DNA from 2 places in the Xanthomonas phaseoli pv. dieffenbachiae genome. Region 1 is predicted to be linked to the other one. Evidence: predicted binding sites of a transcription regulator. Region 1 holds the regulator's gene; the other holds the start of a gene.
What was found. Region 1 encodes FliA, which starts transcription of late flagellar genes. Its sites were predicted from a motif close to TAAAGTTTNNCNNNCNNNGGCCGATAA; they were not measured.
Positions count from the first base shown of each region.

Region 2: the regulator FliA is predicted to act here: its motif matches at 3,768-3,794, upstream of FLG15_RS12400 (methyl-accepting chemotaxis protein).

Region 1 is NZ_CP041380.1:2,102,457-2,109,687, reverse strand. Features, by position in the region: gene flhA (flagellar biosynthesis protein FlhA) at 1-1,058, shown strand, start outside; gene flhF (flagellar biosynthesis GTPase FlhF) at 1,808-3,499, shown strand; gene FLG15_RS09625 (MinD/ParA family protein) at 3,486-4,370, shown strand; gene FLG15_RS09620 (RNA polymerase sigma factor FliA) at 4,367-5,134, shown strand; gene cheY (chemotaxis response regulator CheY) at 5,170-5,562, shown strand; gene FLG15_RS09610 (protein phosphatase CheZ) at 5,562-6,188, shown strand; gene FLG15_RS09605 (chemotaxis protein CheA) at 6,191-7,231, shown strand, end outside.
Region 2 is NZ_CP041380.1:2,708,068-2,715,298, reverse strand. Features, by position in the region: gene FLG15_RS12410 (DEAD/DEAH box helicase) at 1-3,141, shown strand, start outside; gene FLG15_RS12405 (DNA-3-methyladenine glycosylase) at 3,081-3,686, opposite strand; gene FLG15_RS12400 (methyl-accepting chemotaxis protein) at 3,999-5,657, shown strand; gene FLG15_RS12395 (chemotaxis protein CheW) at 5,669-6,178, shown strand; gene FLG15_RS12390 (sensor domain-containing diguanylate cyclase) at 6,221-7,231, opposite strand, start outside.

The DNA of each region.
Region 1 (7,231 bases):
CGGCCGCTGCGACCGCCGCACAGGCCAGCGCTGAACTGAGCTGGGACGAGCTGCGCCCGATCGACCCGCTGGGCCTGGAGGTGGGCTACCGGCTGATCCCGCTGGTGGACAAGAACCAGGGCGGCGAACTGATGGCGCGCATCAAGGGCGTGCGCCGCAAGCTCACCCAGGACATCGGGTTCCTGGTGCCGCCGGTGCATATCCGCGACAACCTGGAGCTATCGGCCAATGCCTACCGGCTGCTGGTGCATGGCGTGCCGGTGGCCACCGCAGAAATCTATTCCGACCGCGAACTGGCGCTGGACCCGGGCGGTGCGCTCGGCCAGCTCGACGGCATCCCCGGCAAGGACCCGGCATTCGGCCTGGATGCCACCTGGATCCAGCCGCACCAGCGCGCCTATGCCGAATCGATGGGCTACACCGTGGTCGACCCGGCGACCGTGGTCGCCACCCACCTGTCGCACCTGATCCGCGAACATGCCCCCGAACTGCTCGGTCACGAGGAGGTCCAGCAGTTGCTGGCGACCCTGGCCAAGACCGCGCCGAAGATGGTCGAAGACCTCACTCCGAAGGCGCTGCCGCTGTCGGTGGTGGTGCGCGTGCTGCAGAACCTGCTGATCGAGAAGATCCCGGTGCGGCAGCTGCGCAAGATCGTCGAGGCGCTGGTCGAACACGCTCCGCATAGCCAGGACCCGGCCACCCTCACCGCCGCGGTGCGTACCTCGCTGGGCCGCTTCATCGTGCAGGAAATCGCCGGCATGTCGGCCGAGCTGCCGGTGTTCACCCTGGCCCCGCAGCTGGAGCGCGTGCTGCAGGAATCCACCCACGGCAACGGCGTGGCGCTGGAACCCGGGCTGGCCGAACGCCTGCACCAAAGCCTGGCCGATTGCGTGGGCAAGCAGGAAGCCCGCAACGAACCGGCGGTGGTGCTGGTGCCCGGCCAGGTGCGCGCCGCACTGGCCCGCCTGGTGCGCCACAGCGTGCCCAGCCTGTCGGTGCTGGCCTATAGCGAAGTGCCGGAAGACAAGCGCCTGAAGCTGGTCGGCACGATCAGCTAAAGACTAGCGCCCCTCATCCGGCGCTGCGCGCCACCTTCTCCCGCCTGCGGGAGAAGGCAACGGGTTGCCAGCGCTGCAGCGGCGTTGCACCAACCCCTCCCTTCCCCCGCCTGCGGGGGACGGTGCCCGAAGGGCGGATGGGGGGCTGCCGTCTCGCGATGTTCCCGCAGGTGTGACTCTCACGGCACCAACCGCCTCATCCGGCGCTGCGCGCCACCTTCTCCCGCCCGCGCGAGAAGGCAACGGGTTGCCAGCGCTGCAGCGGCGTTGCACCAACCCTCCCATCCCCCGCCTGCGTGGGAAGGTGCCCGAAGGGCGGATGGGGGGCAGCCGTCTCGCGATGTTCCCGCAAGTGTGACTCTCACGGCACCAACCGCCTCATCCGGCGCTGCGCGCCACCTTCTCCCGCCTGCGGGAGAAGGCAACGGGTTGCCAGCGCTGCAGCGGCGTTGCACCGACCCCTCCCTTCCCCCGCCTGCGGGGGAAGGTGCCCAAAGGGCGGATGGGGGCAACAAGGGCAGCCGCCGCACGCGCAACCCTCCTGATCGAGCGCCAGAAATCCAGCACTGCGGTTTTGGCACACCGCATGCATTAGCTCTGGCGAGACCGCAGCCAGCACCACCGCTGCGGGGCGGATGGCAGGACTTGGAACACAAACGGGACAGGCAACTCATGACGCTGGCAACACACCCACATTCATCGCACACCCGTCCGGCGTCCGGCGGGTCCCGTTCCTGGAGGCACTTCGCATGAAAATCAAACGCTTTGTCGCCCCGGACATGCGCACCGCATTCCGCATGGTGCGTGAAGAACATGGCCCGGACGCGGTGATCCTGTCCAACCGTCGCACCGCCGAAGGCATCGAGATCGTCGCTGCCAGCAACTACGACGAAGAGCTCGTGCAGCGCGCCCTGGAAACCGCGCGCTCCGACACTCCGGCCTCCACCCAGCACCAGCAGGCTCCCGCCCAGCCGGCAGCCGCCCCGCAAGCCCCGGCCAAGCCCGCTGCTCCGGTGCACGCGTTGCTCAAGCCGTCTGCCGACGCCGAGGCAAGCCAGCGCCAGCGCGTCGCCAGCGCCGCCGACGACATGATTGCCGCCATGGCGCTGCGCCAGCCGGTCAGCGTGCCGCGCCAGGCGCCGGTCGCCGCCCCGGTGCGTACCGCCAGCATTCCTTCGCCCGCTGCCCAGGCACTCGCCCACGCGGTTGCCGTCACCGCCGCGCCGCGCCAGGAACACGCGCTGTCGGCCGTGCCGGAACAGCTGTTCGCCGACTTTTTGACCACTGCCCCGGTGCAGCGCCCGGCCGTGCAGGCCGCCCCGGTCCAGGCGCCGGCTCCGGTCATGGCGGCCACGGTTGCCGCTCCCGCCTACGCCGCCCAGGACCAGGACGACGACGCCTTCGCCGACGAAGCCGACTTCGATCTGGACGATGCCCTGCCGCAGATCCTGCCGCCGGCCGCGCTGCCGCCGATCGTGGTCGCCCCGCCGGCCCTGGCCGCCGTGCCGGTTGCCGCCACGCCGGCGCCGCAGAACGACGAAGAACTCAAGCAGCTGCGCGGCGAACTGGCGCTGATGCGGCAGATGATCGAGCGCGAGATGAACCGCCTCACCGACGAGCGCCTGCGTGGCTTGCCGGTGCGCGCCCAGGCGCTGGAACTGATGGACGACTACGGTTTCGACGCCGGCCTGACCCGCGATATCGCCCTGCAGATCCCCGCCGATACCGAATTGCACCGTGGCCGCGGCCTGATGCTGGGCTTGCTGTCCAAGCGTCTGCCGGTGGCCCCGGTGGACCCGCTGGAACGCGGCGGCGTGATCGCCCTGGTCGGCCCGACCGGCGCCGGCAAGACCACCACCATCGCCAAGCTCGCCCAGCGCTTTGCCGCCCAGCACGCCCCGCGCGACGTGGCCCTGGTCACCACCGACACCCAGCGCGTGGGCGGCCGCGAGCAGCTGCACAGCTACGGCCGCCAGCTCGGCATCGCGGTGCACGAGGCCGACAGCGCCGAAAGCCTGCTGGAGCTGCTGGAGCGCCTGCGCGACTACAAGCTGGTGCTCATCGACACCGCCGGCATGGGCCAGCGCGACCGTGCCCTGGCCGCCCAGCTGAACTGGCTGCGCGCCGCCCAGCAGGTCACCTCGCTGCTGGTATTGCCTGCCAACGCCCATTTTTCCGACCTCGACGAGGTCGTACGCCGCTTCGCCCACGCCAAGCCCCAAGGCGTGGTGCTGACCAAACTCGACGAGACCGGCCGCTTCGGCAGCGCCTTGTCGGTGGTGGTCGACCACCAAATGCCCATCACCTGGGTGACTGACGGACAGCGGGTCCCCGACGACCTGCACCGCGCCAATGCCGCCAGTCTCGTTCTTCGCCTTGAAGATTTGCGGCGCGCTGCCGATAAGCCCTGTACTCCGGAGCACAACCATGCAGTCGCGTGAATACGCCAAGCTGACCAACGCCTTCCCCCTGTCGGCGACCCGTCCCGAGCCCTTGGGCCCGGTGCGCACCATTGCCGTGACCGGCGGCAAGGGTGGCGTGGGCAAGACCAACATCTCCGCCAACCTGGCCGTGGCGCTTGCCGACATGGGCAAACGCACCCTGCTGCTGGACGCCGACCTCGGCCTGGCCAACCTGGACGTGGTCTTGGGCCTGGCGCCCAAGTACACCCTGGCCGACCTGATCGCCGGCCGTTGCACGCTCGATGAAGTCATCATCGAAGGGCCCGGCGGCGTGCTGGTGGTGCCGGCCGCTTCCGGTCGCCGCCACATGGCCGAACTGGCCCCGGCCCAGCACATCGGCCTGGTCAACGTGTTCTCCGAACTGGAACGCGACCTGGACGTGATGGTCATCGACACCGCCGCCGGCATCACCGACAGCGTGCTGACCTTCTGCCAGGCCGCCCAGGACACCGTGGTGGTGGTCTGCGACGAGCCGGCCTCGATCACCGACGCCTACGCGCTGATCAAGGTGCTCTCGCGCGAACGCGGCGTGGACCGCCTGCAGATCATCGCCAACATGGTGCGCGACCCCAACGAAGGCCGCCTGCTGTACGACAAGCTCTCCCGCGTCTGCGAGAAGTTCCTCGGCGATGTCTCGCTGAACTATCTCGGCCATGTGCCGCAGGACGACTGGCTGCGCCTGTCGGTGCAGCGCCAGCAACCGGTCATCAAGGCCTACCCCGCCAGTCCGTCGGCGCAGGCCATCGCAGAAATCGCACGCCGTACCTCGCGCTGGCAGGCCCCGACCGTGCCGCGCGGCAACGTCGAGTTCTTTGTCGAACGCATCATCCAACGGGGAGTGGCCGCATGAGCACCGCTACCGCAACCACGGCCAGCGCGCAGTACCGCGCCGTGCAGCGCAACAACGCCAACGACGTGGTGACCCAGCACGCCGACCTGGTCCGCCGCATCGCCCACCATCTGGCGGCGCGCCTGCCGGCCAGCGTGGAAGTGGACGACCTGATCCAGGCCGGCATGATCGGCCTGATCGAAGCCTCGCGCAGCTACGATTCCGAACAGGGCGCGTCCTTCGAAACCTATGCCTCGATCCGTATCCGCGGCTCGATGATCGACGAGATTCGCAGGGGCGACTGGGTGCCGCGTTCGGTGCACCGCCGCGCCCGCGATGCCGCCGCCGCCGTGCGCAAGATCGAACAGAACACCGGCCGCGCCGCCGCCGCCACCGAAGTGGCCGCCGCCATGGAAATGCCGCTGCCCGATTACCTGCGCCTGATGGAAGATGCCGCACGTGGCCAGGTGCTGAGCCTGGAATCGCGCATCGAAGATCACGGCGAGCTGGACACCACCGCCAAGGGTGGCCCCAATCCGCAGCAGATGATGGAGCGTGGCGAATTCGGCCGCGAGCTGGGCAAGGCCATCGGCCAGTTGCCCGAGCGCGAGCAGCTGGTGCTGTCGTTGTATTACGAGCAGGAATTGAACCTGAAGGAAATCGGCGCCGTGCTCGGCGTCAGCGAATCGCGCGTGTGCCAGATCCACGGCCAGGCGGTGGTGCGTTTGCGTGGCCGCCTCAAAGTCTTCGAACTGGCCGATGCCGGCGTCGAAGTCGACGACTGAATTTTTCGCGTAATTTTTCGTGTTAGGAGCTTGATGTGAACAAGAACATGCGGATCCTGATCGTGGACGACTTCTCGACGATGCGACGTATCGTCAAGAACCTGTTGGGCGATCTCGGCTTCACCAATACCGCAGAGGCCGAAGACGGCAACAGCGCCCTGGCCGCGTTGCGTGCCGGCCCGTTCGATTTCGTGGTCACCGACTGGAACATGCCCGGCATGACCGGCATCGACCTGCTGCGCAACATCCGCGCCGACGCCAAGCTCAAGCACCTGCCGGTGATGATGGTGACCGCCGAAGCCAAGCGCGAGCAGATCATCGAAGCGGCCCAGTGCGGCGTGAACGGCTACATCATCAAGCCGTTCACCGCCCAGACGCTGGAAGAAAAGCTGGGCAAGGTGTTCGAACGTCTGGCGGCGACCGCCTGATGAACGCGACCGTGGAAACCGATGCCGAACGTGCCGCCTTGATCGAGCGCCTGCAGAACGCACTCGATGCACTGGAAAGCGGTGACCAGGTCGCCTGGCGTCGCGAGGTGGATCACCTCGCCGCCCTGCGCACGCGCCCGATGATGCAGAGCCTGAGCCGGCTCGCCCGCGAACTCGGCCAGGCACTGGGCGAACTGCCCACCGTGCCCGAAGAAGCCGGCGAGCTGGACGATGCCTGCTCGCGCCTGGACCATGTGGTGGAGATGACCGAGAAGGCCAGCCACCGCACATTGGATCTGGTCGAAGAATGCCGCGAGCTGGCCAACCAGCTGCGCAGCGGCGGGCTCAATCAGGACCAGGGCGCGCTGCTGGAAAAGATGCGCCATAACCTGACCGAACTGTCGCTGGCGCAGAGCTATCAGGATTTGAGCGGCCAGATCATCCGGCGCGTGGCCGGCATCGTGCGGCGTGTGCATGAAGGCTTCGGTGCGCTCGGCTTGCCGCCGAAGAATCCCGAGCCGAAGAAAGACGACGGCGGTCTTGCCGGTCCTGCAATCAAGGGCCTGGACCGTCATGCGGTGTCGCAAGACGACGCCGACGACCTGCTGTCCGGATTGGGGCTGTAACCATGAGTGCTGTTCCAGACGATATTGCTGCCGATTTCATCGTCGAGGCCCAGGAAATCCTGGATCGCCTCGGCGAACAGCTGGTCTCGCTGGAACAGGCGCCAGAAGAAGCCGACCAGCTCAACGCGGTGTTCCGCGGCTTCCACACGCTCAAGGGCGGCGCCGGCTTTCTGGCGATCAAGCCCATGGTGGAGCTGTGCCACGCCGCGGAAGAAACCCTGGGCATGGCGCGCTCGGGCCAGGCGGTGCTGCAGGCGCATCACTTCGATGCCGCACAACAATCGCTGGATTATCTGCAGGCCATGCTGGATGCCATGGGCTTGGGCGAAGCCGTGCCGCATGCGCCGGCCACGTTGATCGCGCAGTTCGACGCCAAGAGCGCCCCGCCGGCGCTCAAGGCCGCACCGCAGGCGGCCGCTGCCAAGCCGGCTGCTGCCGCACATGGCGACGATGCGCATGCGCCCGCCCCCAAGGTGGCCGGCAAGGCCGCGGCCAAGACCGGCGCCGAAGCCGAACAGACCGTGCGCGTGGACACCAAGCGCCTGGACGCCATCGTCAACCTGATCGGCGAACTGGTGCTCTCGCGCAACCGCTTGAAGACCTTGCGCACCCGCCTGCGCGATGAAGAACTCGACCGCGCGGTCAGCACGCTGGACATCGCTACCGCACGCTTGCAGACCGCGGTCATGCGCACCCGCATGCAACCGGTCAGCAAGGTGTTCGCCCGCTTCCCCAAGGTGGCCCGCGACGTCGCGCGCACCCTGTCCAAGGAAGTGGAACTGGAACTGATCGGCGCCGAAACGGAGCTCGATCGTAATCTGGTCGAAGCCCTGGCCGACCCCTTGGTGCACCTGGTGCGCAACGCCATCGACCACGGCATCGAATCGCCGGCCCTGCGCGAAGCCACCGGCAAACCGCGTAGCGGCCATGTGCGCCTGTCGGCGCAGCAGGAAGGCGACTACGTCAGTATCGAAATCCAGGACGACGGCGCCGGCATCGACCCGGAGCGCCTGCGCGAGATCGCCCGCAACAAGGGCCTGATC
Region 2 (7,231 bases), 610 kb from region 1:
CAGCAGATCGTTGCCGAAACCGCCTGCGAAGACTGGGACGAAGATGCGCTGTTCGCGCTGGTGCGGCGCGCGTGGCCGTTCGCCGGGTTGAGCAGTGCCAGCTTCGACAGCGTGGTGCGCATGTTGTGCGATGGCTTCAGCACCCGGCTCGGTCCGCGCGCCGGCTACCTGCATCGCGATGCGGTGCATCGGCGCTTGCACGCCCGGCGCGGTGCGCGCATGACGGCGCTCACCTCCGGCGGCACCATTCCCGAAACCGGCGACTACAGCGTGGTGCTGGAACCGCAAGCCGAAAAGATCGGCACGGTGAACGAGGATTTCGCCGTCGAAAGCCTCACCGGCGATGTGTTCCAGCTCGGCAACGCGAGCTACCGCATCTTGCGCGTGGAAGCCGGGCGCGTGCGCGTGGAAGATGCCAAGGGTGCGCCGCCGAACATTCCGTTCTGGCTGGGCGAAGCGCCGGGTCGCAGCGATGAACTGTCTGCGGCGGTGTCGCGCCTGCGTGGCGAGATTGCCACGCGTCTGGACACCGCGCCGCACCAAGCCGCGCGCGACTGGCTGCAGCGCGAGCTGGAGATGTCTGCCGAAGCGACGCGGCAACTGGTGGATTATCTGGCAAGCGCTTGCACGGCGTTGGGCGCGATGCCCACCCAGCAGTGCCTGGTGATGGAGCGCTTCTTCGATGCCAGCGGCGGTACCCAGCTGGTCATCCATTCGCCATACGGCAGCCGCATCAATCGTGCATGGGGGCTGGCGCTGCGCAAGCGCTTTTGCCGCACCTTCAATTTCGAATTGCAGGCGGCAGCCACCGAAGATGCGATTGTGTTGTCGCTGTCGACCAGTCATAGCTTTGCGCTGGAAGAGGTTGGCCGTTACCTGCATTCGTCCTCGGCCGAGCATGTATTGATCCAGGCATTGCTGGATGCACCGCTGTTCGGCGTGCGCTGGCGCTGGAACGCGACCAACGCGATGGCGCTGCCGCGCTTCAGTGGCGGCAACAAGGTTGCGCCGCAGTTGCAACGCATGAAGTCCGAAGATTTGCTCGCTACGGTATTCCCGGACCAGGTGGCCTGTGCGGAGAACCTGGTCGGCGAGCGCGAGGTGCCGGACCATCCGTTGGTGGCGCAGACGTTGGAAGATTGCCTGCACCACGCCATGGATAGCGAAGGCTGGCTGCAGGTATTGCGCGGTCTGGAATCGGGCGCGGTGACGCTGGTCGCACGCGACCTGGCTGCGCCGTCGCCACTGGCCGCCGAAGCCTTGAATGCGCGTCCGTATGCATTCCTCGACGATGCGCCGCTGGAAGAACGCCGCACCCAGGCCGTGCAAAGTCGGCGCTACACGCCGCAGAGCAGCGACGACCTGGGCCAGCTCGATCCGCAAGCCATCGAGGCCGTTCGCGAAGAGGCCTGGCCACAGCCGCGCGATGCCGAAGAGATGCATGAGGCACTGGTGGGGCTGGGCGTGCTGCCGGTCGCAGAGGCCACCGATGCGCAGTGGCAGGCATGGTTGGGCGCGCTGGCCGCAGCGGGTCGTGCCAGCTGTATTGCCTTGCACGGCAGCCCGGCGCTGTGGATCAGCGCCGAGCGCATCGACTGGTTCATGCCGTTGTATCGGCAAGCAACTGCGCAGCCGCCGCTGCAGGCGCCGGCCGATTGCCGTGTTGCCGACTGGCAGCGCGACTGGGCGGTGCGCGAACTGCTGCGCGGGCGCCTGTCTGCGGTCGGCCCGGCACAGGTGCCGGCCCTGTCCCAGGCGTTGCTGGTGCCCGAATCAGAGATCGCGCTGGCGCTGGCGGCCCTGCAACGCGAGGGCTATGTCATGGCCGGGCAGTTCAGTGCGCACGCGCAGGCCGAAGAGTGGTGCGAGCGCCATCTGTTGGCACGCATCCACCGCTACACATTGGGGCGTCTGCGCCGCGAGATCGAACCGGTATCGCAGCGCGATTACGCGCGTTTTCTGTTCGAGTGGCAGCACGTGGACAGCAGCAGCCGGGTGGCTGGGCCGGATGCGCTGGCCGGGGTGGTGGGGCAGCTCGAGGGCTTCGAGGCGCCTGCGGTGCTGTGGGAGAGCGAGCTATTGCCGGCGCGCATCCGCGACTATCAACCGGCCTGGCTGGACGAGTTGTGCACCGCCGGGCGCACGCTATGGGCACGCTTGCGGCCCGGCGGTGGCCGCAGCGGCGCTGCACTGCGCAGCACGCCGATCGTGCTGCTGCCACGGCGCGAAGCGCAGCGTTGGAGCGCATTGGCGCGCGATGCCGACGACGCGCCATTGGGTTCGCGCGCGCAACGCGTCATGGACGTGTTGCAGCAGCAAGGCGCGCTGTTCTTCGATGAAATCGCCGACGCGGCACATCTGATGAACACCGAGCTGGAAGATGCGTTGAGCGAGCTGGTAATGCGCGGCCGCGCGCATTGCGACAGCTATGCCGGCCTGCGCGCGCTGCTGGTGCCGGCGTCCAAGCGGCCGTCGGCACTGTCGCGGCAGCGTCGCCGTGCCAGCGCGCTGGGCATCCGCGATGCGGGCCGCTGGGCGCCGGTGCGAGCGCTGCCCGAGCTGCCGCTTGCCGAGGCCGCGCAGCGCCATCAGGACACGCTCGAGCACGTGGCGCGCACGTTGTTGCGCCGCTACGGCGTGGTGTGTTGGCGGCTGCTCGAATGCGAGGCCGCGTGGCTGCCGCCATGGCGCGAATTGCTGCGCATGTATCAACGGCTCGAAGCGCGCGGCGAAATCCGCAGCGGGCGGTTTATCGCCGGGTTGTCCGGCGAGCAGTTTGCGTTGCCGGAGGCGATTGCGGCCTTGCGCCGCGTGCGCGCGCAGCCATTGCCGCAGCAGTGGATCTGCATCAGTGCGAGCGACCCAAGCAATCTGCTCGGCAGTCTGCTGCCGGGCGAGCGGGTCACGCGCGTGCCGGGCAATCGGGTCGCTTCGCTGGATGGGCTGCCGATGGCGGTGTGGGCGGCAGACCGCTTCCAGGCCTTGCAGGAGCTCACCCCCACGCAGGCCGAGCAGGCGTTGCGCCTGCTACAGCGCGGGCCGGGCGCGGCCGAGCAATCGCCGATGGAGCGCTGGCTGGCTCAATCGCCGGCAAGCAGCGTGGCTTTTCCGGTCGCGCGCGGAAGCGGGCGCGACACATAGCGACTATCTGCAACCACCCACCGCCAGGGCGCATCGACCGCCTTGCGGATGCCGATGCGCGGCGTTGCCACTGGGTTGGACGGAGGCGGCATGCCGTCGTCTTCGATCCATAGCCGCGCGGCCGCAGTGCTGAGATCCAGCCCGTTGTCGGCGGCGGTCACGCCGAACGCCTGCGCCAGGCGGCCTGGGCCGGTGGTCAAGGCGGTGACGGGCGCGGCGCCGCGCGCGGCCTGCATGTGGTCGACCCCGTCCAGCGGTTCTAGCGCGCGGATCAGCACCGCGTGCCCGGGCGCACCGCCGCAGACCGCATTGATTGCCCAGTGCATGCCATAGATGAAATACACATACAGGTGCCCGGGCGCACCGAACATCACCCGCGTGCGCGGCGTCATGCCGCGGAACGAGTGCGCTGCCGGGTCGTCGCTGCCGCAATAGGCTTCCACTTCGGTGATGCGCCCGCGGCGTCCGTCGGCGCTGACCAGCACCTTGTTGAGCAATTGCGGCGCGACCTGGCGGGCGTCGTGGGCATAGAACGTACGGGGCAAGGGCGTTGCAGGCATGGCCAAAGCATAGCGACGCGGACGTGATGTCCCGGCGGATTGGCCTGGATAGCGCACGGGCGGGGGTAGGGTTTTTCCGAATATGGCCCGTGATGAGCGCGTGATCTGTCACAAAAGCGCAGATTCGATTCGATGAATAGGCGCCGCGGCCCCGGACGCATCTCAAGCGCGTTTTGTCGTCGCCGATAGCCATTAGCGATGGGTTAGACCAGCCGTATCGCCATGCGCGGTACGCGCAGCGCCATCGCCTTCCTGCAGCGCATGTCGCCCACGCATCCCTCTTGAGAGAACTCCCCAATGTTAGGCAACTTCAGAATCGGAACCAGACTGATCGTGGCATTCCTGATCGTCTCGGCGATCGGCGCATGCATCGGGTGGGTGGGCTATTCCAACTCCGGCCGTATCAATGCGCTGTCGAGTTCGTTGTACGAGCGCGAATTGCTCGGCATGTCCAACGTCAAGGAAGCCAATATCAACCTCATCTATGCAGGGCGCGCGCGCGCCAATCTGCTGTTGGCCAGCAGCGCAGAAGAGCGCCAGTCGCATGTGCAGAACATCGACAAATACACCGCCAAGGTGGTCGATTACATGACCCGTGCGCGTGCGAGCTTCCAGAGCGAAGAAGGCAAGAACAAGCTGGCGCAATTCGATCGCGCCTGGCAGAAATATCTGGACGAGCGCGGCCGCTTCATCGAAGCCGCCAACCGCGAAGCGCTGCGCGAGGCTAATCCGGAACTGGCCGCGCTGTCGCGCGCGGTACGTGCCAGCTCGGACGAAGTGGATAACCTGATGACCGACCTGAGCGGCCTGCGCGAGCGCAGCGCCGCGGCGGCCAACGCGGAAGCCGATGCGATCCATACGCGCAGTTCCAGGCTGCTGGTCGCCATCATCTGCAGCGGCGTGTTGCTCGGTGCCATTCTCGGTGTGGTGATCAGCCGCAGCGTCACCGGGCCGATCCGCCGCGCGGTGGCGGTGGCCAATGGCTTGTCCGAAGGCGATCTCACCATGCGCATCGATGTGCACGGCCGCGACGAAACCGCGCAATTGCTCGAAGCGATGCGCACCATGGTGCAGAAGCTGTCGCAGGTGGTCGGCGAGGTCAACACCAGCGCCGAAACGCTCGCCAGTGCGTCCGAAGAAGTCAGCGCCACCGCGCAGTCGTTGTCGCAGGCGGCCAGCGAACAGGCCGCCGGTGTGGAAGAAACCAGCGCCTCGCTGGAGCAGATGACCGCATCGATCAGCCAGAACACCGAAAACGCGCGCGTCACCGACGGCATGGCTACCCAGGCCGCGAAAGAAACCGTGGAAGGTGGCGAAGCGGTCGTTGCCACCACCCAGGCGATGAAGCAGATCGCGCAGAAGATCGGCATCATCGACGACATCGCGTACCAGACCAATCTGCTTGCGCTCAATGCCGCGATCGAAGCCGCGCGCGCCGGCGAGCATGGCAAGGGGTTTGCCGTGGTCGCCGCCGAGGTGCGCAAGCTGGCCGAGCGCAGCCAGGTAGCCGCGCAGGAAATCGGCGAGGTGGCCAGTTCGAGCGTGGAATTGGCCGACCGCGCCGGCCGTTTGCTGGATTCGATCGTGCCCAGCATCAAGCGCACCTCCGATCTGGTGCAGGAAATTTCCGCCGCCTCCGAGGAGCAATCTTCCGGCGTCAGCCAGATCAATTCGGCGGTCGTGCAGTTGAGCCAGACCACCCAGCAGAACGCCAGCGCATCCGAAGAACTGGCCGCCACTGCCGAGGAAATGAGCGCGCAGGCCGAACAGTTGCAGCAAAGCATGGCGTTCTTCCGGCTGGGCGGGCAGGGCGCCCAGACTGCGCCGCCCAAGCGCGGCAAGCAGGTCGCCGCGCGGCCGGCGCGTGCGGCGGGCACGCGTGGCTGGCGCAGCAACGCAGCGCCGGCGTATGCGATGTCCGAGGGTCCCGACGAAGGCCAGTTCGCGCGTTTCTGAGAGAGCGACCAATGACCGCACCGACGCTTGATGTGATGCCCGGCGACGCCGATGTCGCCGCGCAATACCTGACCTTTCAACTGGATGGCGAAACCTTCGCCACCAGCATTCTCGGCATTCGCGAGATCATTCAATACCGCGCTCCCACGCCGGTACCGTCGATGCCCGATTGCGTGCGCGGGGTGATCAATCTGCGCGGCGCGGTGGTGCCGGTGGTGGACCTGCAATCGCGGCTGGGGCGCGCAGACAGCACGATCGGCAAACGCAGCTGCATCGTGATTCTGGCCACCGAGCAGGCACAGGGCACGCAGGTGATTGGCGTGCTGGTGGATGCGGTCAATGCAGTGATCGAACTGGCCGACCAGGACATCGAAGCGGCGCCGTCGTTCGGCACGCATATCCGCCGCGATCTGCTACGCGGCATGGGCAAGGTCGGCGAGCGCTTTGTAGTCCTGCTGGAGATGGAGCAAGTGCTGCAGGTGGACGAGATCGCCGGAAACACCGACGCACTGGCGGCCTGAGCGACAGCCATGCCGCAGGGCGATCGGCGCGGACTGCGTCGATCAGGCCCGCAGCTGCCAACCGTCGAAGCGGTGCACGCGGTTGCGGCCATCGCCACGCGCCTGCTGCAACGCGTGCCGCGCACGGGCCAGCAAGGTATTGCTGTCGAGCGCGGTTGGCGTGGCCACCTCCACCACACCTGCGCTGAGCGTCAACGGACCGGTGGGCCAGCGCGCGCCTTCCACCGCCTTGCGCAAGTCTTCGGCAGTGGCGAAGGCCGCAGATGCAGCGGTCGCCGGCAACGCCACGCAGAATTGATCGCAGGCCAGGCGCGCCACGATTGCGGCAGGCGGAAGCTGCGTTTCCAGCAATGTAGCGACCTGCAGCAAGGTGGCATCGGCCGCTGCCGCGCCGGCCTGCAATTTCTGCCGCTTGAAGCCATCCAGTTCGAGCAGCATGAAACCCAGTGGCGCATCAGCGGCAGCGCTGGGCGCATCGGCAAGCGCGTGCAAGGCGTGCTCCAGCCCGGCGCGATTCCATTGCCCGGTAAGCGCGTCGCGCAGTGCGTCCAGCTCCACCAGCCGCGCGGCCTGTTGCAGTTCGATGGTGCTGACGACTTGCTTGGCCAGGGCTTGCAGCGCATCGCGCTCGGCCACCGAGAGCCGCCGCGGAACGCGATCCAGCACGCACAGGGTTCCCAGTGCGATGCCGTCCGGGGTCAACAACGGCGCGCCTGCATAGAAGCGGATCTGCGGCTCGCCTGTCACCAGCGCGTTGCGCACAAACCGCTCGTCCAGGTGAGTGTCGCCGACTTCCATCACCTGATCGGGTTCGAGAATGGCATGCGCGCAAAACGACAACTCGCGCGGGGTCTCGCTCTGCTGCATGCCAAGCCGGGATTTGAACCACTGGCGATGGGTATCGACCAGCGAGATCAGCGCCATCGGCATCCGGCAGACCGCGGCTGCGATCGCGGTGAACGCGTCGTAGCTCGGCTCCGGTGCGGTATCCAGCAGGCGGTAAGCATGCAGTGCCTGGACGCGCTCATCTTCGTTGGCCGGCAGGCGCGCCCC